4 regions of the Glutamicibacter endophyticus genome follow, and region 1 is predicted to be linked to each of the others. Evidence: riboswitches for the same ligand, from Rfam matches in the RefSeq annotation. Region 1 holds a riboswitch; each other region holds the start of a gene.

Region 1 (5,930 bases):
CGAACACTCCGGCGGTCTTGGTGCCAAGGGGCAAGGCGTTCTCATTGGTGTCGGCATTGCCTTGCTGTTCCTCGTCAACGCGGTGGCCCCGGCTCCGCTCGCGCAGCATTTCACGGTACTAATCTTGTCTGTCGTCATTGGCTTCTACGTCATCGGCAAGGTTAAGCACGCGCTACACACGCCACTGATGTCGGTCACCAATGCGATCTCCGGCATTATCGTGGTCGGCGCGATGGTGCAGATCACCTCGGGAAATCTGCTGGTGCAGATCCTTTCGGCCTGCGCGGTCCTACTGGCCACAATCAATATTTTCGGTGGCTTCGCGGTGACCCGACGAATGCTCGCGATGTTCTCACGCGGAGGTTCGGCTCGTGACTAACCCCGCAATCGCCCTTGACCTTCTGACCTTAGGAGTTCTCTCGTGACCGATCAGCTTCCCGGTCTCTTGACCGTTGGCTCCTTGGCGAGCGCGGCTTACATCACCGCCGGTCTCCTCTTTATTCTCAGCCTTGCCGGGCTGAGCAAGCACGAAACCTCACGGCGAGGCGTCGTCTTTGGCATCATCGGCATGACCTTGGCCCTACTTTCAACCGTCGCGTTGAGCCTGTTTGGTGCCCCTGGCGAAGGTAACCAGGGACTTGGCCTCACACTGCTCGTGGTCACGGTCGTCGTGGGTGGCGCCATTGGACTCTGGCGTGCCCGGGTTGTGGAAATGACCGGGATGCCCGAACTCATCGCCCTACTGCACAGCTTCGTCGGTTTGGCCGCCGTGCTGGTCGGTTGGAACGGTCATCTCGAGCACCCACCGCTCGATGGTGCGCTGGAGAATATTCACCGGGGTGAGGTGTTCATCGGCATCTTCATCGGTGGCGTGACCTTCACCGGGTCGATCGTGGCATTCCTGAAGCTCTCGGCACGGATGAAGTCGCGACCGCTCACACTCCCGGGCAAGAACCTCATCAACCTGGTGCTGTTGGTGGCCTTTGTGGTGCTCACGGTGCTGTATGTGCAGAACACTGCCCTCTGGCAGCTCGTGACCGTCACCGTTCTGGCATTCGTGCTGGGCTGGCATCTGGTCGCATCCATTGGCGGCGGCGATATGCCGGTTGTGGTCTCCATGCTCAACAGCTACTCGGGCTGGGCCGCTGCGGCCGCTGGCTTCCTGCTGAGCAACGATCTGCTCATTATCACCGGTGCGCTGGTGGGTTCCTCCGGTGCTTACCTGTCCTACATCATGTGCAAGGCGATGAACCGTTCCTTCCTTTCGGTGATCGCCGGCGGCTTTGGTATCGAAGCCTCCGCGTCGAAAGACGAGGAGCAGGGCGAACACCGCGAAATCACCGCCGAGGAAACCGCAGAGCTTCTTGCTTCGGCCGATAGCGTAGTGATCACTCCGGGCTACGGCATGGCCGTCGCTCAGGCACAGTACCCGGTCGCCGAACTCGCTCACCGCCTCACCGAACAGGGCGTCAAGGTTCGCTTCGGTATCCACCCGGTGGCGGGCCGACTGCCCGGGCACATGAACGTGCTGTTGGCCGAGGCTAAGGTGCCCTACGACATCGTGCTGGAAATGGACGAGATCAACGACGAGCTGAGCGAAACCACCGTGGTGCTCGTGATCGGTGCCAACGACACGGTGAACCCGGCAGCCGCTGAAGATCCCGGAAGCCCCATCGCCGGAATGCCGGTGCTCCGTGTCTGGGAGTCGGAGCGAGTGATCGTCTTCAAGCGCTCCATGGCCAGCGGCTACGCCGGCGTGCAAAACCCGTTGTTCTTCAGGGAGAACTCGCAAATGCTCTTCGGTGACGCCAAGGAGCGTGTCGAAGACATTCTGCGCACCCTGTAGCTAACGCAGCCCGTCCTCTCCCACCAATCGCCGCAACTCCCTCAAGGGGTTGCGGCGATTGTCGTTTCGCCACGAGTCCTACGTTGCCCCTAGGTCCACCCGCGTTCGCCGGCCAGCAAGGCGAGCAGTGGTGAGCAGCTACCGCGCTAGGCTCGGCCCGCTGGCGAGCCCAAACGCTAACGGGTAGCGGCAGGAACTTCGATCCTTAGTTCCCCCGCCAGCTCGTATAGCCGCGGCAAGGGTACGGGCAGTATCTCGCCATTGGCGACCGGCTCGGGCAAACGACGCCCGAGCAGAGCATCACGCAACCGGCGCATGGCACCGCCGTGGCTCACGCAAAGGATGCGTTGTCCCGGGTACTCTTCGGCGAGCGCACACAGGGCCTGGGTCAATCGGGCGGTCACCGCGTGGCTCGATTCTGCCGATTCCAATAACCGTTCATAGGCTCCCTCGGGAAGTTCCGCCGGGATCCTCCCCTCCAGCTCGCCGAAGAATCGCTCCATCACCCCGGCAACCGGTCGGCCGGTGGCCAACCCCGTTTCTTCGGCGATGAGCTCGGCCGTCTGCTGTGCCCGACCCAGTGGAGAGGCGAGTACCAAGTCCCAGGCGCCCGCCTGTAGCGAGCGGCCGACCTCGCGCGCCTGTTGTCGCCCCGTAGCGTTTAGTGGGATGTCCGTTTGACCTTGCAGGCGCCCGGCCAGATTCCAGTCGGTTTGTCCGTGGCGAATTAGGGCAATCGAAGCAGTCATAGCACCGAGTCTAACCACCGTAGGCCGCAACGTTACGACGCATACTTGGTTCACAAACGGTCACATTGGCAAACTGTTACGTACCATCCCGAGCGGCCGAGAGATCTGGTTCGATGACGCCGCAGCAACCTGCCACAGCCGGTGGTTACGGTGCTACCGCCAGAAACGATGGAGCAACTTTCCGCCTCGACTCGATGGCCGCAAAGTGACATTGAGCCTCGGGATTCCTTGCCTCGAATTCAGCCTCGACTAAGGAGCCGATACCTTCCCATGGCCGACCATACTTTCGGGTTCCGCACCCGCGCACTACACGCTGGGGGCACCCCCGACGCCGAACACGGTGCCCGCGCGGTCCCGATCTACCAAAGCACGTCCTTCGTCTTCAAGGACTCCGACGATGCCGCGAACCTGTTCGCGTTGCAAAAGTACGGAAATATTTACTCACGCATCGGCAACCCGACGGTCGCCGCGTTCGAAGAACGCATGGCCTCCCTCGAAGGCGGCATCGGCGCCGTCGCCACAGGGTCCGGCATGGCAGCGGAGTTCATCACTTTCGCAGCGCTGGCACAAGCCGGGGACCACATCGTCGCCTCGGCGAAGCTCTATGGCGGCACCATCACCCAGCTTGATGTGTCGCTACGGCGCTTTGGTATCGAAACCACCTTCATCGATTCCAATGAAGCAGCAGATTTTGAGGCGGTGATTCGCCCCAATACCAAGGCGCTCTACACGGAGGTAGTCGCTAACCCCTCCGGCGATATTGCCGACGTGAAGGGGCTCGCCGAGGCGGCGCACCGTCACGACATCCCCCTTGTGGTGGACTCGACGCTGACTCCTCCCTACCTGCTACGACCCATCGAGCACGGCGCAGATATTGTGATCCACTCGGCCACGAAATTCATCGGCGGGCACGGCACCACCTTGGGCGGCGTGGTCGTCGAGGCCGGCACCTTCAACTGGGGCAATGGAAATTTCCCGACCATGACCGAACCGGTCCCCAGCTACGGGAATGTTTCGTGGTGGGGCAACTTTGGTGAATACGGCTTCTTGACCAAGCTCCGCAGCGAACAGCTACGCGACTTTGGCCCGGCACTACCGGCGCAGTCGGCATTCCAATTGCTGCAAGGCCTAGAGACGCTGCCCCAGCGGATGGACGCTCACTTGGCCAACGCCAAGGCTGTGGCAGCTTGGCTGGAGGCAGATGAGCGAGTCAGCTACGTCAATTACGCCGGATTGCCGGGACATCCGCAACACCAGCGAGCCAGTGAGCTCTTGCCGCTGGGCGTCGGTTCGGTCTTTAGTTTCGGTGTGGCCGGAGGGAGGGCCGCAGGAGCGAAATTCATCGACTCCCTGCAACTGGCCAGCCATCTGGCCAATATTGGTGATGCCCGCACCTTGGTACTGCACCCGGCCTCCACCACCCACCAGCAGCTCACCGCCGAACAGCTCGTGTCAGCCGGCGTTCCCGAAGACCTGATCCGCCTCTCCGTCGGCCTTGAAGATGTTGAGGACATTATTTGGGATCTCGATCAGGCCCTGACAGCCGCGCAGCAGGTTGCCGAGCCATCGCCAGCCGTAGCGGCAAACTTCGATGGCGCAGCCTGCACCATCGCTACTCCGAAGGGGGCTTAAGCATGACGCACGATCGCAGCTGGCAGGGGCCTTCGGCCGCCGAGCGACTGAAGATTCTGCGCGAAACGAAGAGCATCGCCATTGTCGGCGCCTCCAATAAGCCGTCGCGGGCTAGCTATTTTGTGGCTACCTACCTGCTCTCTTCAAGTAAGTACACCGTGTACTTCGTGAACCCGGTGCTGGATGAAATTCTGGGACAACCGGTCTACAAGTCGCTGGCCGACCTGCCCGAGGTGCCGGATATGGTCGAAGTTTTCCGCAAACATGATGACCTTCCCGGGGTATTGGACGAGGCGCTAGCCGTTGGCGCCAAGACCCTATGGCTACAGTTGGGGTCCTGGCATGAAGAGGTTGCTCGTCGCGCCGAAGCTGCCGGTATGAATGTGGTGATGGACCGGTGCGTGAAGATTGAGCATGCGCGCTTCTACGGCGGCTTGCGTTTGGCCGGTTTCAATACCGGGGTTATTTCCTCCAAGCGTCAACAATTGGCCTGAGACTTCGCAGTAGCGGAGGGCACCGGGCTGGGTCCCTCCGCTGCTCGTTACCCTCTGGCCGCCGTCCCATACCCGGCGGCCAGCCTGGCCAAGCTAACGCAGGATTTGCGGGAAACGACCGCCGCTTTGATGTTCCGTCCGCGAAACGCCCCGCCCTGTTATGATCGCGGCGTGAGCTCACAGAACGCCAACGACCAAGACACCTTCTTCCATGGAACCCGCGCCGAACTGCGACCGGGCGACCTCATTATCGCCGGATACCCCTCGAATTATCGTCCGGAGATCACCATGAACCACGTGTATTTCACCGCGCAGCGTGATGGAGCCGGGCTGGCCGCTGAGATTGCGGCAATGCTGGGGCCCGAGGGCGCGAGCGCCCATGTTTACCGGGTGGAACCTACCGGTGACTTTGAAGATGACCCAAATGTCACGGACAAGAAGTTTCCCGGCAATCCGACGCGCTCCTACCGGAGCGCAGCGCCACTAAGAGTGCTCGAGGAAGTGACCGACTGGACTCGCCTCACCCAAGAGCAACTGGCGCTCTGGCGTGAGAGGATCGCCGGGATTCGCGAATCTAAGGCAGAGATCATTAACTAGGTCGATTCCGTGTACGGCTCGGACTCAATGCGGCCCTGACCCTGCATATAACTGACCGGGCGGGCACCTCCCGCAATGCACCTCGTCGAAAGGTCATGAACTTCATGGAACCCAGGGACAAACGGGCACTGGTAGTTGGGGCCACCGGCTATGTCGGACGCTTTCTCGTCGCCCGGCTTAGGGCACAGGGTTTCATCATCCGTGTCGTGGTGCGCGACCAAGACCGGGCGATGGCCACCGGATCCTTCGGCGCACCGCCCTTGGAAGGTTTGGTCGATGAGTGGGTCGTCGCCCGCGACGCTTCCGAGCTCGGGACCCCGGTCGTCGATGGGGTGCACCACGTATTCTCGGCGTTGGGCGTGACACGGCAGAAGGCCGATCCTTGGGACATCGATTTCCGCCTGAATCTGCGCTATCTCGAGCTGGCCGAGGAAGCGAGGGTGGATTCATTCCTATACGTCGGGGTGATGAATGCCGCCGAGGGCACCTCGGCGCTGATGCGCGCGAAGTACGCCTTCATGCAGGCGCTCAAACGTTCGAAGGTCGCCGGTCAGATCGTGAATCCTTCCGGCTACTTCTCCGATCTGACCGAGATTTTCGAGCTCACCCGGC
Region 2 (5,930 bases), 410 kb from region 1:
TTCGAGGGCGCTGAGCTGCTCTTCGAAGCCGCCCCGGGTGGGGTTGGAGCCGCGCGAGTATTCATGCCCGGCACGCAACACGTTGATGCCGTCTTGGATGAAGGTGCTGGTTTGGTAGATGGGCGGGATGACCGCCCCGGTGTGCGGGTCTTTGCCTTGGCCGGCGTGGACGGCCAGGGTGTTGAATCCGTGGCGTGGTGAGGTGCTCATGCGAAGGCTCCTTCCGGGGCGAGGGTGATCTGTGCGGCGGCGTGATCCAGGGCCTGGAACAGGTCGGCGATGAGGTCGGCCGGCTCCTCGAGACCGATGGATAGGCGCAGCGTTGCCTTGGAGAGTCCGGCGGCGGCCAGTTGTTCGTCGTTGAGTCGACAGTGGGTCATGGTGGCCGGGTGGACCACCATCGAGCGCACGTCGCCGATGTTTGCGGCCAGGGTGAAGAGCTGCAGGGCGTCGAGCACCGGGGAGACCAGGGAGGCGTCGGCCAGTTCGATGGCCAGCACGCAGCCGGTGCCGCGCGGGGCGACGTGGGCGGCCAGCTCGTGGTCCTGGTGCCCCGGCTGGCTCGGGTGGTGCACCCGGCGCACCAGCGCGTGCCCGGCGGCGGCCTCGGCAAGTTCCAGCACGGTACGCTGCACCCGTTCGGTGCGCACATTGAGCGTCTCGATGCCGGTGAGAATGCCGGAGGCGGCGGCCGGCGACAGCGAGGGCCCGAGGTCATGCAGGAATTTGGAGCGCACCAGCATGGCGTAGGCGGCGCTGCCGTAGCGTTCGAGCAGGGAGTACTGCCCGTAGCGCGGACGCGGCGCGGCGATCTGCGGCCAGCGTGCGGCGTCGGAGAAATCGAAGGTTCCCGCGTCGACGACCAGTCCGCCAAGCACCTGGCCGTGTCCGGCAAGCGCCTTGGTGGCCGAGTGCACGACGATATCGGCCCCGTGCTCGATCGGGCGGTAGTTCGCGGGGGTGGCCAACGTGTTGTCGACGACCACCGGAATGTTGTGGCGGTGTGCTAGCTCGGAGAGTCCCTGCAGGTCGAGCAGCGTGCACAGCGGGTTGGAGACCGATTCGACGAAGAAGGCGCGGGTGTCCTCTTCGATGGCGTCGGCCCAGGCGCTGAGGTCTTCCGGGTCGACAAAGCTCACGCGGATTCCGAAGTCGTTGAAGGAGTCGGTGAACAGGTCCACGGTGCCGCCGTAGAGCTTATTCGAGGCGACGATGTGCTTCGCGCCCTGGGTCAGCGCCAGCAGCGAGAGGGCGACGGCGGCCTGCCCGGTGGCGGTGGCCACCGCTTGGGCCCCGCCTTCGAGGGTGGCGACGCGTGCTTCGAGGGCAGCGACCGTGGGATTGCCGGTGCGGGAGTAGGTGAATCCGGGTTCGCGCAACGCAAATTTTTCGATGGCCTCGGCGTGCGAGCCGAATTCGTAGGCCGCGGCGGCGTAGACCGGGACGGTGAGTGGACGGTAGGGGCCCTCGGGCGAGTATCCGGCGTGGACTGCTGAGGTGGCCCCGTGCCAGGTGCTGTTCGGCTGTGACATATGTGCGTGTTCCTTGCCGGTTGGATGTCGGGTGGGGTGGGCGGAGATCAGGCGTGCGCGCTGATGCGCATGCCGGTGCGTTGCATACTGGTGGCGACGTGGCGCACCGGTGCGTGTTGGCGGGGTGGCGATGCCATTGCTTCGCTCATGTCTCCTCCTCGTTTCTCGTCACACGAGGGAGTGCACCGATCGGCGTCTATGCGAGGTACCTGGTAGGGAGGGTTGCTGCCCTCCCCTTCACGGTACGAGGCACAGCGCAACGTCCAAGGGCGTTGTCGGAACTGCTCCATCGTTCCTGGCGGTAGCACCTTTCGGTTTCCCGATGGTTGCTGCGACGTCGACGAGCCAGATCTCTCGGTCGCTCTTGATGGGGTGTTGTAATTCCATGGTTCGGCATGGGCGCCCGAGGAGGCAAACGGCACCGAACCGCGTGCTTCACACAACGCCAATCCGCGTCATATGTCGCAGTGTCGTCATATTGACGGCCCGGTGAACGCCTCTTTATGACATGCGCGGTGAGCCAAGATCCGCGAAATTCCGGGATTCGAGCGCCAAAAGATGTCGCGCCGGGTCGCCCGATGACAGTTCATGACACGCAGGAAGAGCGTTGGCGTCAGCCGAGCAGGTGAACTCCGAAGCTCGCGACCACCGAACGCACCTCGTCGAGGTAGCGCTGGGCCTGATCGGTGAGCGGGACCGCGGCGTGGTCGATCCAGCCGATCTCGATGCGTTCGTCCACATCCAGCGGGATGGCCACGATCGAGGGGTCGAGTTCGTCGCTGATGATGCCGGTCGAGATCGTGTACCCGCCGAGTCCGATCATCAGGTTGAAGATGGTTGCACGATCGGAGACCCGAATTTCGCGTTTGCTCGAGAGCGTGGAGAGGATTTCTTCGGCGAAGTAGAAGGAGTTGCTCGCCCCCTGGTCGAAGGTGAGCCGCGGTAGCTCCTCGAGATCTTCAAGGGTCGCCCGCTCCCGCGAGGCCAGCGGGTTGCTACGCGAGATGAAGATGTGCGGGTCGGCGAGGAATAGCGGGTGGAACACCAGCCGGGACTCGCGCAGCAGTTTGTCGATGACCTTCCGGTTGAAGTCGTTGCGGTAGAGAATGCCGATTTCACTGCGTAGTGTGCGGACATCTTCGATGATGTCCTCGGTGCGTGTCTCGCGCAGCGAGAACTCGTACTGCTCGGCCCCGCTGGCCTGGACCATCTTCACGAAGGCGTCGACGGCGAAGGAATAGTGCTGGGTGGAGATCCCGAGGAGGCGGGGTGCCGGCGGCCGGTCGAGATAGCGTTGTTCGAGCAGTTCGACCTGTTCGAGCACCTGCCGGGCGTAGCCGAGGAATTCCCCGCCCTCGACGGTCAGGGCCACGCCCCGCGCGGAGCGGACCAGAAGCCTGCGCCCAACCCGGGTTTCGAGTTCCTTCATCGCCGCGGACATCGTTGGCTGTGCGACGTAGAGCAGGTCGGCGGCCGCGGAGATCGACCCCTCGGAAGCAACCGTGAGGAAATAGCGCAACTGCTGCAGCGTGAGACCGTTCACTCCTTGAGCCATAGATTTAGTCTATACGAATCCATAGTCACGTCGAGTTACCTGATATCCGCCGATTCACTGCATGATTGACGAAACGACTTCCCCCGGCCTTACTTCAGGCCCCCTAGCACCAGATTGGCCGCCATGGCACACGCGTTTACCTTTAGCATCAGCACCACTGACTTCGACGAGCACTACACCCCGTCGGCGAGCTCGCGCATTACGACGAACTTCGCCAACCTGGCCCGCGGTGAGAACCGCCAGGAGAACCTGCGCAACGCGTTGACGATGATCAACCGCCGTTTCAACGCGCTGGCACACTGGGACAACCCGGACGGGGACCGCTACGCCCTCGAACTGAAGATCATCTCGGCCAATGTGCACTTCACCTCCAACGACGGGCCTCAGCAGTTCCCGCTGCTCGAGGTGCTCGATACCTGGATTCTCGATAAGCAGACCGGCACCCGGACCCACGGCATCGTCGGTAATAACTTCTCCTCCTACGTACGGGACTATGACTTCAGCGTGGTCCTGCCCGCCGCGGTCGACGAGTCGGGCACCCCGGCGCTCCCGCAGGATTTCGGCGACCTGCACGGTCAGCTCTTCCAGCACTTCCTCGACTCCGAGGCCTACCAGGAGCACTTCGCGCAGCTACCGGTGATTTGCATCAGCGTCTCCACCTCCAAGACCTACCGCCGCACGGGCAATAGCCACCCTGTCTTGGGTCTTGAGTACCAGCAGGAGGACTACTCGCTCACCGACGCGTACTTCGCGAAGATGGGTCTGCGCGTGCGCTACTTTATGCCTGCCGGCAGCGTGGCACCACTGGCCTTCTACTTCCGTGGCGACCTGCTCAACGACTACACCAACCTGCAGCTGATCAGCACTATCAGCACCATGGAGACGTTCCAGAAGATCTACCGCCCCGAGATCTACAATGCGAACTCGGCCGCGCCGGCGGTCTACCGCCCCAGCCTGAACGCACATGATTTCTCGCGGACCCTAATCTCCTACGATCGCGAGGAGCGCACCCGTCTCGGGGCGACGCAGGGCCGGTACACCGAGGAGCACTTCATCACCCCGAACCGCGAACTACTCGAGCAGTGGGCCGCCGCCTACCCGACTCCCGTCGCTTAAAGACCCAAGGACGCACCATGACTAACAAGTTACTTCCGACCTCCATCGTCGGCAGCCTGCCCAAGCCCTCCTGGCTGGCTCAGCCCGAGACGCTCTGGTCCCCGTGGAAACTCGAGGGTAGCGAACTGCGCGAAGGCAAGTACGATGCCATGCGCGCGGCCGTGCTGGAGCAGACCCACCGCGGCATCGACATCATCAGCGACGGCGAACAAAGCCGCCAGCACTTCGTCACGACCTTCATCGAGCACCTGACCGGGGTTGATTTCGACAAGCGCGAAACCGTGCGCATCCGCGACCGCTATGACGCGAGCGTGCCCAGCGTCGTCGGCGCCGTAGAGCGCGAGAAGCCGGTGTTCGTCCAGGACGCGGCCTTCCTGCGTTCCTGCACCGACCGCCAGATCAAGTGGACCCTTCCCGGCCCGATGACGATGGTCGACACGCTCTACGACGCGCACTACCGCAGCCGCGAGAAGCTGGCCTGGGAGTTCGCAACCATCCTGAATCAGGAGGCGAAGGAGCTCGAGGCCGCCGGCGTCGACGTCATCCAGTTCGACGAGCCCGCGTTCAACGTATTCTTCGACGAGGTCGCCGACTGGGGCGTCGCGGCGCTGGAACGTGCCTGCCAGGGACTGAAGGCCGAGACCGTGGTGCACATCTGCTTCGGCTACGGCATCAAGGCAAACAACGATTGGAAGGCGACCCTCGGCACCCAGTGGCGCCACTACGAGAAGTCCTTCCCGCTGCTACAGCGCTCCTGCCTCGACACCGTTTCCTTGGAGTCGCATCACTCGAACGTTCCGCTCGAGGTTGTCGAGCTCGTGCGCGGCAAGAAGGTCATGCTCGGAGCGATCGACGTGGCCAACGTGGAGATCGAAACCCCGGACGAGGTCGCCCAGACGCTGCGGTCGGCGCTTGAGTACGTCGACGCGGACAAGCTGATCCCAAGCACCAACTGCGGTATGGCACCGTTCCCCCGGGATGTTGCGCTGGCTAAGCTGAGCGCACTGAGCGCGGGCGCCTCCATCCTCCGCGAGGAGCTTGTCGGTGCCCACGTCTGAAATTACGACCACCGAGGCACCGACCGGTGACGCTATGCACGCTTCGGCATCCTCTCTGGCCGCCGAGGACTTCAAGGCCGTCTTTCGCGGACACCCCAGCGGCGTCACGGTCATCACGGCCGATGCTGGCGACGGGCCGGTGGCCCTAACCGCCTCATCGGTCGCCTCGGTGAGCGCAGAGCCTCCACTGCTCGTGTTCTCGATCTCGTCGCTCTCCTCGACCGCCGAGGCTCTGCTGCGGGCCGAGAGTGTTGTGGTGCATTTCCTCGACGGCAACGACGTGGAGGTGGCGAAGCTGGGTGCCACCAGTGGCATCGATCGCTTCGCGCAGGCCCAGACCTGGACACGCCTGGAGACCGGCGAACCCGTGTTTGACGGGGTGCGCGCTTGGGTTCGCTGCGTAATCGTCGATCGGATGCAGGCCGGAACCTCGACGATTGTGGTCGCCCGCGCAGTGGAATCGCAGATTGCGCGCGACGCGCAGCCGGGCGGCGCTGGAGATGCACTGGTCTATCACAACCGCACCTGGCACCGCCTAGGTGATCATTCCCGCCTCGACGGCTGAGGACGTTCTAGTGACCTGCCCCGTTTCCGGCACCGTGCTTTTCCAGAAAGTATCGGCGAATCACAGCGAGATCTGTAGGACGCTGGAACCGCGGCGCAGACGGT
Region 3 (5,930 bases), 810 kb from region 1:
TTCGACACTATCTCCAAGACATTTCTGGACTTCGAATCCATGCTCGAGGTCCTCCCCCAGCTACTGAAGACCGGGCTGACCAACACGCTAATCATCTCCATCAGCGCCACCATCATCGGCATCGTGCTCGGCATGCTGGTCGCCGTGATGGGTATCGCCCAAACCCGCTGGATCCGAATTCCGGCACGTATTTACACGGACCTGTTCCGCGGACTGCCGGCCATTTTGACCATCCTGCTAATCGGACGTGGTTTTACCGGAATCTCTCAAGATATCTTCGGCCCCTCCCCCTACCCACTGGGTATCATCGCGCTCAGTCTCATCGCCAGTGCCTACATCGGCGAGATCTTCCGTTCCGGCATCCAGTCGGTCGAAAAGGGACAGCTCGAGGCCTGCCGCGCGCTGGGCATGTCCTATGGCCGGGCCATGGTATTGGTCGTGATCCCGCAGGGCATCCGCCGTGTATTGCCGGCCTTGGTCAACCAGTTCATCGCCATCGTCAAGGATTCCTCGCTCGTGTACTTCCTCGGGTTGCTTCCGATGGAACGCGAACTATTCCGCGTGGGTCAGGATGCCGCGGTACTGACCGGCAATCTTTCGCCGCTGGTGGCCGCCGGTATCTTCTACCTGATCATCACCGTCCCGCTGACCCACCTGGTCAACTACATCGATCAAAAATTCCGCACCGGACGCCGCAAGGCAACTCCCCCGACCAGCGGGCTGAAGGAAGTTTCGGAACTGCAGTCCTCGACGCAAGGAGAGCGAGCATGAGCGCGACCAAGGAATTTCACGGTTCCTCGCTAGAACTGACCGATATGGCCATGGCCTATGGCGATGTCGAGATCCTGCACAATATCAATCTGAAGGTCGCCCCGGGCACCACCACCTGCATCATTGGACCCTCCGGCTCGGGTAAATCCACCCTGTTGCGAGGTATCAACCGGCTACATGAGCCCAAACGCGGCGACGTCATCGTCAATGGCTCCTCCATTCTGGGAGATCGTCCGGACGATGTGCGCAAGCGCATCGGCATGGTGTTCCAGCACTTCAACCTCTTCCCGGATCACACGGCCCTGCAAAATGTGGCGCTGGCTCCGTGGAAGGTCAAGGGGCTAAACCGCAAGAAGGCCGAAGAGCTCGCCGCCGCCCGCCTGGCCGAGGTGGGCTTGGCCGAGCGTAGCGATCATCGCCCACGCGATCTCTCCGGTGGTCAGCAGCAGCGCGTAGCAATCGCTCGCGCGCTGGCCATGGAGCCGGAGATCATGCTCTTCGATGAGGCCACCAGCGCGCTGGATCCGGAGTTGGTCAAGGGCGTGCTGAACCTGATGGCGGATCTCTGCCAGCGCGGTATGACCATGGTGGTGGTCACCCACGAGATGGGCTTTGCCCGCAAGGTCGCAGATCAGGTGGTGTTCATGGATGAAGGCGAAGTAATCGAATCCGGTACGCCGGAGGAGCTGTTTAATAACCCCAAATCCGACCGACTACGCCGCTTTTTGGACGAGGTGCTCTAGATGTCCGCAACTATCCGTACCGCCATCATCGGCTTCGGCGTCTCCGGCAAGGTCTTCCATGCACCCCTGCTGGCCGCCAACCCGGACTTCGAGATCTCGTTTATCGCCACCGCGAATTCCGAACGGCAGCAGCAAGCGGCCGATGCGTACCCGCACGCCAGCATTGTTCCCAGCTACCGGGAGGTTCTCGCCTCAGCGGAAGAGTTGGATCTGCTCGTGATCGGCACCCCGCCACCGACCCACTTTGAGATTGCCCGTGCAGCACTCAAGCGCGGGTTGAACGTGGTCATTGACAAGCCCTTTGTGGTGCATAGCGCCCAGGGTGAAGAGCTCATCGCTTTGGCCGCCGAGCTGGGGTTGACCCTCACCGTCTACCAAAACCGGCGCTGGGACGGTGACTTCCTCACCATTAAGAAGTTGCTGGGCGAAGAGGCGCTGGGCGCCGTGCATACCTTCGAGTCGCGTTTCGAATGGTTCAAACCCCAGGGCATGCGTAGCTGGAAAGCCGAGCTCACCGCGCAGCAGGGCGGCGGCATCCTCTTCGACCTGGGAACTCACCTGATCGATCAGGCCATCGAGCTTTTCGGACCGGTGAATAGTGTGCAAGCCAGCCTGCGGCCGCTGACCGATCAGGCGACCGCAGAGGAGGACGCGCACGTGTTGCTCCGACACTGTTCGGGCACCGAATCCCGGTTGACCATGAGTAGCTTGAACGCGGCCCCCGGGGCGCGCTTCCAGATGGCAGGGCACCGCGGGGCCTACACCAGCTTTGGGCTCGATCCACAAGAACCTCAGTTGGCTTCGGGCATGAGCCCCACGCAAGCCGAGTACGGTCAGAAACCCGAAGCCCACTGGGGCCAACTGGCCACCGGGCAGGCTACCCGCGAAGTGCCAACCCTGCCCGGGGACTACCCGCAGTTCTACCGTGCGTTGGCCTCCTGCCTGCGCCACGCCGGTCCGGTCCCGGTCGACCCACACGACAGCCTGGCGGTGTTGCGTCTGATCGAATCCATTCATCGGGACACGGTCACCGCCTAACCCCGCACCGTCGGGCCCACAGATCCACCCCAATTCTGAAGAAAGTACACACTCATGTCCTCATCTTCCTCTGTTAAGCACGTCGCCGTGATCGGCGGCGGTATCCTCGGCGTCTCCACCGCCATGCATCTAGCACGCGCCGGCGCCAAGGTCACGCTGGTCACCTCCGGCACCCTAGCCGACGGGGCCTCCAGCCGTTCCATTGCCTGGCTCAACTCCTCCGGCGCCCGCTCCGCCGACTACCATTACCTGCGCATGCTGGCCATGGACCGCTACCGCACCTGGAGCAACCGGCACCCGGAAAGCCACGAATATCTGCGCTTCAATGGGGCACTAAAATGGGCCGCCCCGGGGGAAAGCTTCCGAGATACCTTTGCCTTCGAGCGTTCCGGTGGCTATGACTCCCGCTGGATCACCCGCGAGCAGATCACCGACTTCGCCCCCGATGTCGACCCTGCGGCCGTTGCCGAGGAAGGCGCGATTTACAACCCCGGCGAAGGCTGGGTCAACTTGCCCGACTTCGTGCCGGCGCTGGCCGCCGAGGCGGTGGCCGAGGGAGCACAGATCATCGAGAATGCCGGGCACGCGCGCGTCGCGGTCCGCGAGGGGCGTGCCGTGGGCGTCACTCTCGCCGATGGCAACACCATCGATGCCGATGAGGTGGTGCTTGCCACCGGTGGTGAGGTCCCGGCCCAGCTCGCGGAGCTCGGTATCAGCGTGCCGGATGCTACCCCGGCCGCCTTCGTGCTCTTCACCGACCCGGTGGATCTCCAGGTGCGCACCGTGCTGAACACCCCGCGTGTAGCGGTACGTCCCACCCCCGATGGCCGCCTGGTCTTGGACGCCAACTGGTCCGAGCAGATGGTGGTCGTCGAGGAAGATGGCAACTTCACGGTGCCGCAGCAGGCGGTGCAAGGCCTCCTCGAGGAGGCTTCGAAGGTTCTGGCCGGAAACCCGGTGCTGACCGCCCAGCGCATCGGGGCCGGGCTCAAGCCGATTCCGGGCGATGGCGAACCGGTAGTTGGTCCGGTCCCCTCGGTGAATGGGCTGCACACGCTCTTCACCCACTCCGGGGCGACCCTTGGCTTGATTCTCGGTGAACTGCTGGCCGAGGAGATCGTCACCGGCGAAAACAGCCCGGTGCTACGTTCCTTCCGCCTGGACCGTTTCCACGAGGGTGCCCTGGAGGGCCGCGTTGGAACCGGTGCGTGGGAACCGGTGCAGAAGTAACGAAAGCGCTGCGCCAAAAGGAACCCTATCCCGGCACCGGGAGCGGTTGACCGGCAGGTGGTTGGTCCGACGTGGCTCAACCACCCGCCGCACTAAATTCGATGCCTAGCTGACCGCTCGCAAGGCGGACCGGCTAGCATCGTCGCCAGAGCGTGCCGGCCACGTGCGAGTCGTGGCCCGGCACGCTCCGTTTGTTTGGGGCAGATGACGAAGCATGAACTGCGCCCTACCCACGGCTCCTGTTACCTGCGAGCATGGAGCCACAGAATCACGAGCGTCGATCATTTGCAGCCCTGGCTGGTCGACCGGCAACCCTTCTCGCGCCGTGCGCGGGGTGCCCCAGGTGACGATTCGACGGTGACGATTCGACGGTGCCGAACGTCGGCACCGTAAGCGATGGCGCTTTTTCTGCGCCGGAAAGGGGGATCTTCCCCATGAGCAGTAACCTCTCCACCGTCGAGGACCGTGCCGCACGGCTGATTGCCGCCGGCGAGGCTTGGAGCGGACGCATCGCCGAAAACCCCGATCATGCAAAGCTGACCTTTGCCGTATCGGGAGCCGGGTTCGGTGCCGTGGCCAGCAAGATCAGTGCCGGGAAGCACAACTTCGTCGTGGATGAACCGGCTGCGCTCGGCGGCGATGATGCGGCGGCCAGCCCCGTGGAGTACGCGCTGGGTGCCCTGATTTCCTGCCAAGTGGTGGTGTACCGGCTCTACGCCCAGCAGTTGGGCCTGCAGGTCGACGATGTGCAGATCACCGCCACCGGGCGCCTGGATGTCCGCGGCCTGTTCGCCATCGATGAAGCGGTGCGCCCGGGCTTCAGCGATATCGAGATCGAAGTGACCGTTTCGGGTCCGGAAAGCGACGAGCGTTATGCCGAGCTGCAGCGCACCGTGGATCGGTACTGCCCGGTGCTGGACCTGCTGTCGAACCCGACCCCGGTGAACACCGCGCTAAAGGTCGCCCGGTAGAACCGATTAGTTAGACCTAGGCCGCCGTGGACGAACCCCTCCGGGGATGTCGTCCACGGCGGTTGTCATTGAACCAGTTCGAGGAAGTCCTGCGCCGAGAGCGTGCTCGAACCGGCCGTGTCCTGCTGCTCGCAGAGCACGTCGTTGAACAGTTCGGTCTTCTTGGCCTGGAGCGATAACACCTTGGATTCAATGGTGTTCTGCGAGACCAACCGGTAGACATACACCGGCCGGTCCTGCCCGATGCGGTGGGCACGATCGATCGCCTGCGCTTCAGCGGCAGGATTCCACCAGGGGTCCAGCAATATGCAGTAGTCCGCCTCGGTGAGGTTGATGCCGAACCCGCCGGACTTGAGCGAAATGAAGAACACCGGGAAATCCCCGGCGGAAAACCCCTCCACCAGGGTTTTTCGGTTGGTGCCGGACACCGAGCCGTCAAGGTACCCGTGCGCAATACCCAGCTCTTCGGCTACCGTCCGCGCCTTGGACAAGAAGCCGGTGAATTGGCTGAACACCAGAATCTTGTGCCCCTCGGACACTCCATCCTCCAGCAGGTCGCGCAGCAGATCGAGTTTGGCGCTCGGCGCGTCGCCTTCGTCGACGAGCGAAGGATCCAGAGCCAGCTGACGGAGCAGGGTGAGCGATTGCAGAATCTTGAAGCGGTTGGAATCCACATCATCCTGCACCAGTCCCAAGACTTCTTGCCGGACACGTTGGAATCGGCGATCGTAGGCGCGCCGATGTGCCGGATCAAGCTCAACCTCGAGTACCTGTTCGGTCTTCGGCGGTAGCTCGGGCACCACCTGTTCCTTGGTGCGGCGCATAATGAATGGCCGTAGTCGGCGTTTAAGCCGCTGCAGTTTCCCCGCATCCCCTTCGGTTATGGGCTTGAGGTAATTCTCCTTGAAGGCCTTCAAGCCACCGAGCAGTCCCGGCGCGGCCAGTGAGGCCAGCGCCCATAGTTCGGTGAGGTTGTTCTCCATCGGCGTGCCGGTGACCACGAGCTTGGTCGGCACCGCCATCTGCCGGGCCTGTTTATAGCCCTTGGACACGTGGTTCTTCAGCTGCTGGGCCTCGTCCAAGATGAGCACGTCAAAACCCAGCGCATCGAACTGCTCGAAATCCAATCGGAAAATCGCGTAGCTGGTCAGTACGAGTTGCGCCGTACCGACGGTGT
Region 4 (5,930 bases), 330 kb from region 1:
TGCCCAGATACTTAGGACTGAAGACCGTCGTCGGTCGGGGATGGATCCGTTCGGACGGACCGGTTGAATGCATAAAGCTATTCTTTCACTGTCTGGGCCAGAAGCCAGCAGGACTGACTAGCCACCGATCACATGCAGTGCGAAGGCCGAGAGAAATCCCAAGACGACCAATAAACCGGTCAAGTCGCCTTCGCCGGCATAGGCTTCGGGAATCATGGTGTCGGCGAGCATCGTCAGGATGCCGCCGGCGGCCACCGCGGTGGCGAAGGCCAACACCTCCGGGGCCGCACCAGCCAGCAGCAGGTAGCCTAGGGCCGCGGCCAGTCCGGAGGCAACGACCGTACCGGCCCACAATCCGAACACCGAGCCTGCGCTGCGCCCTCCGGCCTTCAGGTCCGCGGTACTGGCCAGCCCTTCGGGGACGTTGGAGATGAAAATCGCGGCAACCATGGTCGGGTTGATCCCGCCCCCGGCCACGAGGCCCACTCCGAGGGCCACCGATTCCGGGATCCCGTCAATCAGTGCACCGATCGCGATGGCGATACCCGAATTGTTCTGCGCACCGCTACCGCTGGCCGCGGCCTTACGCTTCGGGCGGGCGCCGACGAGCCGGTTTGCAGCGAAATAGAGCAACGAGCCGGCGGCTACGCCACCGGCGGTCGCCAGCAGGCCTCCGGTGTCCGCCGCTTCGAGCACAAGTTCGAAACTCAGCGCGCTAATCAACACCCCAGAACCAAAGGCCATCACCGCGCAGATGATGCTACGCGGTATCCGCAGGAACCAGGCCAGCCCCGCGCCGAGCAACAGCGCCGCACCGGCGACCGAACCCCAGAGGAATGCAGTGAGAGCCTCGAACATGGCCCCAGCCTATCGACCCGGCAGTGGAATCTCCGCTAGCTCGGCTCGTTCGACATGTTGTTGAAGCGAGAGTAGTGACCTTGGAAGGCCACGGTGATGGTCTTGGTGGGACCGTTACGGTGCTTGGCCACGATGACATCGGCCTCGCCCGGGCGGTTTTCCTTGTCGTAGACGTCATCGCGGTGCAACAGAATGACCATGTCGGCGTCCTGCTCGATGGAACCGGATTCACGCAGATCCGAGACCATGGGCTTCTTGTCGGTGCGCTGTTCCGAACCACGGTTCAGCTGCGAGAGCGCAATCAGCGGGACATCCAGTTCCTTGGCCAGTAGCTTCAAGTTACGCGAGAACTCGGAGACTTCCTGCTGACGCGATTCGACACGCTTTCCCGAGCTCATCAGCTGCAGGTAGTCCAGCACGATCATGCGTAGCTCATTGCGCTGCTTCAGGCGACGGCACTTGGCGCGAATCTCCATCATCGACATATTCGGTGAGTCGTCGATGAACAACGGCGCCTCGTTGAGGCGTCCCATGGTGGTAGCGATCTTGGTCCACTGCTCATCGGCCACATCGCCCTTACGCAGCGCCTGCAACTGAATGGAGGCCTCGGCGGAGAGCAGGCGCATGGCGATTTCATTGCGGCCCATTTCCAGCGAGAAGAACACGGTGGCCATACGGTGCTTGATGGCTGCCGAGCGTGCGAAGTCCAGGGCGAAGGTGGACTTACCCACCGCCGGGCGAGCCGCGATGATAATCATCTGTCCGCCCTGCAGGCCCTGGGTCAGCTCGTCGAATTCGTAGAAGCCGGTAGGCACACCGGTAATGCCATCGCCGGCGTTAGCGGCGTTCTCGATCTCATCGACGGTGCCTTCAATGATGTCGCTCAGGCGCACATAGTCTTCGGAATTGCGGTTTTCGGCGACCTTGTAGACCTCGGCCTGGGCCTCGTTGACGATGGCATCGACCTCGCCATCGGGTGAGTAGCCCATTTGCACAATGCGCGTACCGGCATCCACCAGGCGGCGCAACACCGCACGTTCACGCACGATCTCCGCATAGTAGGCCGCGTTAGTTGCCGTGGGGACTTGCTGGACCAGATTGTGCAGGTAGGCGGCGCCACCTACGCGCGCCAGCTCATTGCGTTTGGTCAGCACATCGGCCACGGTCACCGCATCGACCGGCTCACCGCGACCATACAGGTCCACGATGGCCTCATAGATAAATTCGTGGGCGGGACGGTAGAAGTCCGCACCGCGCACCACCTCGACGACGTCGGCGATGGCATCCTTGGAAAGCATCATGGCGCCCAGCACGGAAGACTCGGCGGCCAGATCCTGTGGAGGTGTGCGCCCCGCATCCGCGTCGCGGCTTTCGTACGTCGGCTCAGCGCTCATAACTGACACTTCCATCCCCTTGAGTTCCACCCGGGCGGCTCTGCCCCCACCTTTTAACCAACTCACCAACACTGTCAGGCGTTACCGACAGGTTGAGTCGTGACATTGTGGATATTCGTCCGCCCTGTGCCAACGATAGGCGCGTTTACCACGGATCGAAACCCACTTATCCACAAAATATGTGGATAAAGGTGAAGCCCCTGTGGATTCGCTGTTTACGACTTGGGGAGAACTCTGTGGATTATTAAAATCACATCTTGTCAATAGCCATCTGACAAGGCCGTTTAGAAAATGGGTACTGTGGATACAAGTTTATTTTTCACAGTTATTCAGCCTGTAGATATCGCCTGTCCACAGCGAATCACCGCGTTTCCGGGGCTTTAGACAGGTTTTCAACCCCTTATCAACAAGTTATCCACTGGATTGTGGATAACTATGTGGAATCTTTTCATACCTTATGCAGAGTCGGGCGTGTGACCCTAGACAAGCGCGGGCAGTCGGCGAATGGCCGAGTCATGGAAAACGACCGGGTCATGCTCGGCCACCCGGTGCGCATGCACGCGCAGTAGCACCACCCAGTGATCGCCTGCATCGACCTCGGAGTAGATCGAGGTTTCAAAGTGGGCGGCCGAGTCATCCAGCAACAAGGCCCCGTCGGCGGTAACTTCGGTGGAGACGCCGGCAAAGCGGTCGCCATGCTTCGACGCCAACTGGGCACACACCCACTCGTTGCGTTCACTGAGCACCGAGATTCCAATGCGTCCAGCCCGCCGCAACCGAGGCCAGGTTCGCGAGGACTTTTGCACAGCGAACATCACCAGCGGTGGCTCGAGAGAGACCCCAACGGTAAAGGAGGACGCCACGAATCCCTCTTGGCGCCCATCTACGGTGGCGCACAGGGCTGCAATTCCTGAGGGGTGTCGGGCAAAGACCGTACGCAGGGAGTGAGAATCGAGATCGTAGTTCAGCGGCAAGGTTTTATCCTTCGTTCTCATGCCCACCGATGCGTGACATGGACGCTCTGCGGCACGAGACCGCGGGTTTCCATGGTTTTCGTCTCGATGTGCGGTACTTGCCCCGCACGGCCAGTACGGGACCGAATCGTCACCTGGAGCACCCCACTACCGTTGAGAGGGTTGCCGGCCGACAAGCCAGGGCTAGATGTCGACACTCTTGATTCTGTTAAGAACAATATGGGCTACATGACGCGAGGGTCAAACAAACTGCGTAGCAAAGCTCAATATTCACCGGTTTATTCGACCCGCCGCGTCACTCACGGACTCGCGCCGCGTAATCTTCGTTGTTCACAAGGCGTAAGCGGGCTCAGCCCAAAATGCTGCCACTGATCAGCGAGATAATCATCGCCAGCACCGCGGTGTTGAAGAGAAAGGCCACATAGGTATGCGTCCGAATGGTGCGCAGGCCCTGGCGGGTGCGCGGGGTGCCTCCGTTATAGGCTCCCGCGGCCGAGACCATCAGCGCCATGGAAAGAAAGTCACCGAAGTCCGGTGCCTCGCGGATGTCGAAGTCAATGTGTTCACCGGCGGCATTTAGCCGGAAGTACTGCAAGGCGAAAGTGTAACCCACCGAAACCCAACTGGCCGCGGCCGTTACGATAACCAGCGCGGGTACGAGCGCACTGGGGCTGTCCCATGGCGTGAGGACCAGGCAGATAGCCACCACGAGTGAGGCTAGGGCAAGCGAGAGGGACCACGCCTGCGCGTCGTGTGCGCCCATGAATCGGCTCAACTGGCTCGGCCCGTGCTGCCATTGGTAGCGCGCGATGCGTTCGAGCAGACGTGGGTCGGTGCGGGTATATAACCAATGTGTCCAGCCAAGATTAAGCACCAGTGCCAAGGCCAAGCCACCGCCAACAGCGGTGACCAGCAACGCCGCACCATTTATGTCGGAGCGGGAAAGTAGTGAACCGATAAGGAGCGCAGGCAAGAGCGGTAGCGAGGTTACCGCGAGCCGGAAGCCGTCATCGAAGGCAAGCCGGCGCCACCGCGCGCGCAAGGTTCGCTTGGCCGATTTCATAGCTCAACTCTCGCACAGAACGAGATGACATGAGGTGCATTGCGCCATTGTTTCGCGAAATAAGCCCCGTTCAGGGGCGTGTCTTAATGGCTATAGTGCAAGTACACCGCCGGTGGCGACCCCGAATGGAGCCAGTATGCACACCGAGATTCCTGACCTGCTCGACGCCCTGGGAGACAGCCGTTCGCTCTTGCGCGAGGCTTACGTAGATCTCGACGAGCAGGGATTTACCCATCGGCCCCACCCCGGAGGGCCCAGTCTCCAAGATCCCCTGCGGTTAGCCATTGAACTGGAGCTGGGGTGGTGCGCGCTGATCACACACGGCGAGCGAGCGCAGGACACCCAACCTTCCGTCGCCACGGCGAGCTCGTTAACGGCCGCCCTGCAGCAGTATGCATTGGTGGCCGCGGCCACCGATGCGCTGATCAGTTCGCTCACGGTCTTCGACCGGCGGCTAAGTGTTCCGCCAACCCCATGGACCCCGCCGGGCAGCACGTGGTCCCTGCGCCGCGTCATTGCCCATCTGATCACACAGACGGCATTTCAGGCAGGCCAGGCCCAAACACTACGTGCCGGGCTTGCAGCGGCCGCCTCGGGGTCCTGAGCGCGCCCGCTTAGAAGATTCGGATACTAGAGGCCTGAGGTCCCTCAGTCGAGTCCACCTCGAGGCGTAGGCTACCGCCCAGTGCCTCGACATAGCGCTGTAGTGTCGCGAACTGCACCCGGTCGAATTCGCCGCGCTCGAGCTTGCCGATCCGCTCCGCTTTGACCTTCAGCAGGGCGGCCAACTCCTGCTGGCTCAAGCCCGCGCGCTCACGGAGCTCACGCAAGTTCTCTTCACGTTCGGCCTGTTCAAGACTCCGCCGATGTTCGGCCACACGTTCCTTGGCGGAATCGTCCAACTGCGACTGGTCGGGAAAGACTGCGCCCATGCTAAAACCCCATTGTTCTGCTTGATGCCGGTGATTCACGGCCCAGCGTAGCACCGGGGCGTCGGCGGATCCGCCTCCGTGTTAACTCATGACCACGTTCCGCTGGGCACCGCCACAGGCCCTGATCGAGCGCGGGAGCTTTCGGGCTGTTGAGCCCGCGGTGCGCGGCGTAGACTAGGCGTCCACGGGCCTTGTCGGCAGAAATGGGCTAGGGGGACAGCATGTCTCAAACGTTCACCTATGACGTGTTTTCAAGCCTGGATGGATATGCCAGCGCCGGTGAGCACTGGGGCGGCTACTGGGGCAAGCAGGGCCCCGAACTCCTGGCTCGGCGCCTAGCCATCTATTCGGAGCCCTGCCTGCTAATACTCGGTGCGGCTACGTACCGGCTCTTCGCGCATTTCTTGGCCACCGAGCCACCGGATTCCGAGGTCTTCGATCCTTGGGTCAGCGCAATGCTCGGCCAACCGATGCTGGTGATCTCCACAAGTCTGCGCGAACCGCTGGAGCTACCCAATGCGCGGCTGGAGCGGGGTGATGCGACCGAGGTGGTGGCACGGTTGCGCGAGGAATCCAGCGTGCCGCTGCGCTCTCATGGAAGTATTCGGATGAACCGAGCGCTTTTGAATGCCGGGCTGGTCGATATCGTGCAGCTTACGGTTTTCCCGGCGCTCACCGGTGCCAGTGGTAGCGACCGGATCTTCGCCGA

The links. A riboswitch is a leader RNA that binds a small molecule or an ion and turns the genes downstream of it on or off. The one in region 1 is predicted to bind S-adenosylmethionine.
Region 2: it holds a riboswitch for S-adenosylmethionine, as region 1 does, so the genes downstream of both, ACJD00_RS03275 (O-acetylhomoserine aminocarboxypropyltransferase/cysteine synthase family protein) here and ACJD00_RS01440 (O-acetylhomoserine aminocarboxypropyltransferase/cysteine synthase family protein) in region 1, are expected to answer to the same signal.
Region 3: it holds a riboswitch for S-adenosylmethionine, as region 1 does, so the genes downstream of both, ACJD00_RS13890 (OsmC family protein) here and ACJD00_RS01440 (O-acetylhomoserine aminocarboxypropyltransferase/cysteine synthase family protein) in region 1, are expected to answer to the same signal.
Region 4: it holds a riboswitch for S-adenosylmethionine, as region 1 does, so the genes downstream of both, ACJD00_RS16040 (flavin reductase family protein) here and ACJD00_RS01440 (O-acetylhomoserine aminocarboxypropyltransferase/cysteine synthase family protein) in region 1, are expected to answer to the same signal.

The regions. Positions count from the first base shown of each region.
Region 1 is NZ_CP174200.1:261,426-267,355, reverse strand. It holds gene ACJD00_RS01455 (Re/Si-specific NAD(P)(+) transhydrogenase subunit alpha) at 1-379, shown strand, start outside; gene pntB (Re/Si-specific NAD(P)(+) transhydrogenase subunit beta) at 422-1,846, shown strand; gene ACJD00_RS01445 (histidine phosphatase family protein) at 2,023-2,595, opposite strand; SAM riboswitch class I at 2,676-2,770, shown strand; gene ACJD00_RS01440 (O-acetylhomoserine aminocarboxypropyltransferase/cysteine synthase family protein) at 2,866-4,227, shown strand; gene ACJD00_RS01435 (CoA-binding protein) at 4,230-4,721, shown strand; gene arr (NAD(+)--rifampin ADP-ribosyltransferase) at 4,893-5,318, shown strand; gene ACJD00_RS01425 (SDR family oxidoreductase) at 5,423-5,930, shown strand, end outside.
Region 2 is NZ_CP174200.1:671,796-677,725, reverse strand. It holds gene ACJD00_RS03280 (cystathionine gamma-synthase) at 1-210, opposite strand, end outside; gene ACJD00_RS03275 (O-acetylhomoserine aminocarboxypropyltransferase/cysteine synthase family protein) at 207-1,532, opposite strand; SAM riboswitch class I at 1,816-1,906, opposite strand; gene ACJD00_RS03270 (LysR family transcriptional regulator) at 2,146-3,087, opposite strand; gene ACJD00_RS03265 (DUF1852 domain-containing protein) at 3,211-4,203, shown strand; gene ACJD00_RS03260 (methionine synthase) at 4,221-5,261, shown strand; gene ACJD00_RS03255 (flavin reductase family protein) at 5,296-5,826, shown strand.
Region 3 is NZ_CP174200.1:2,969,371-2,975,300, forward strand. It holds gene ACJD00_RS13870 (amino acid ABC transporter permease) at 1-771, shown strand, start outside; gene ACJD00_RS13875 (amino acid ABC transporter ATP-binding protein) at 768-1,514, shown strand; gene ACJD00_RS13880 (Gfo/Idh/MocA family oxidoreductase) at 1,515-2,552, shown strand; gene ACJD00_RS13885 (NAD(P)/FAD-dependent oxidoreductase) at 2,607-3,782, shown strand; SAM riboswitch class IV at 4,049-4,184, shown strand; gene ACJD00_RS13890 (OsmC family protein) at 4,217-4,753, shown strand; gene ACJD00_RS13895 (SNF2-related protein) at 4,819-5,930, opposite strand, start outside.
Region 4 is NZ_CP174200.1:3,443,456-3,449,385, forward strand. It holds gene ACJD00_RS16025 (MFS transporter) at 1-73, opposite strand, end outside; gene ACJD00_RS16030 (ZIP family metal transporter) at 118-858, opposite strand; gene dnaB (replicative DNA helicase) at 894-2,252, opposite strand; gene ACJD00_RS16040 (flavin reductase family protein) at 2,732-3,247, opposite strand; SAM riboswitch class IV at 3,316-3,431, opposite strand; gene ACJD00_RS16045 (DUF1345 domain-containing protein) at 3,576-4,289, opposite strand; gene ACJD00_RS16050 (DUF664 domain-containing protein) at 4,426-4,893, shown strand; gene ACJD00_RS16055 (helix-turn-helix domain-containing protein) at 4,904-5,221, opposite strand; gene ACJD00_RS16060 (dihydrofolate reductase family protein) at 5,443-5,930, shown strand, end outside.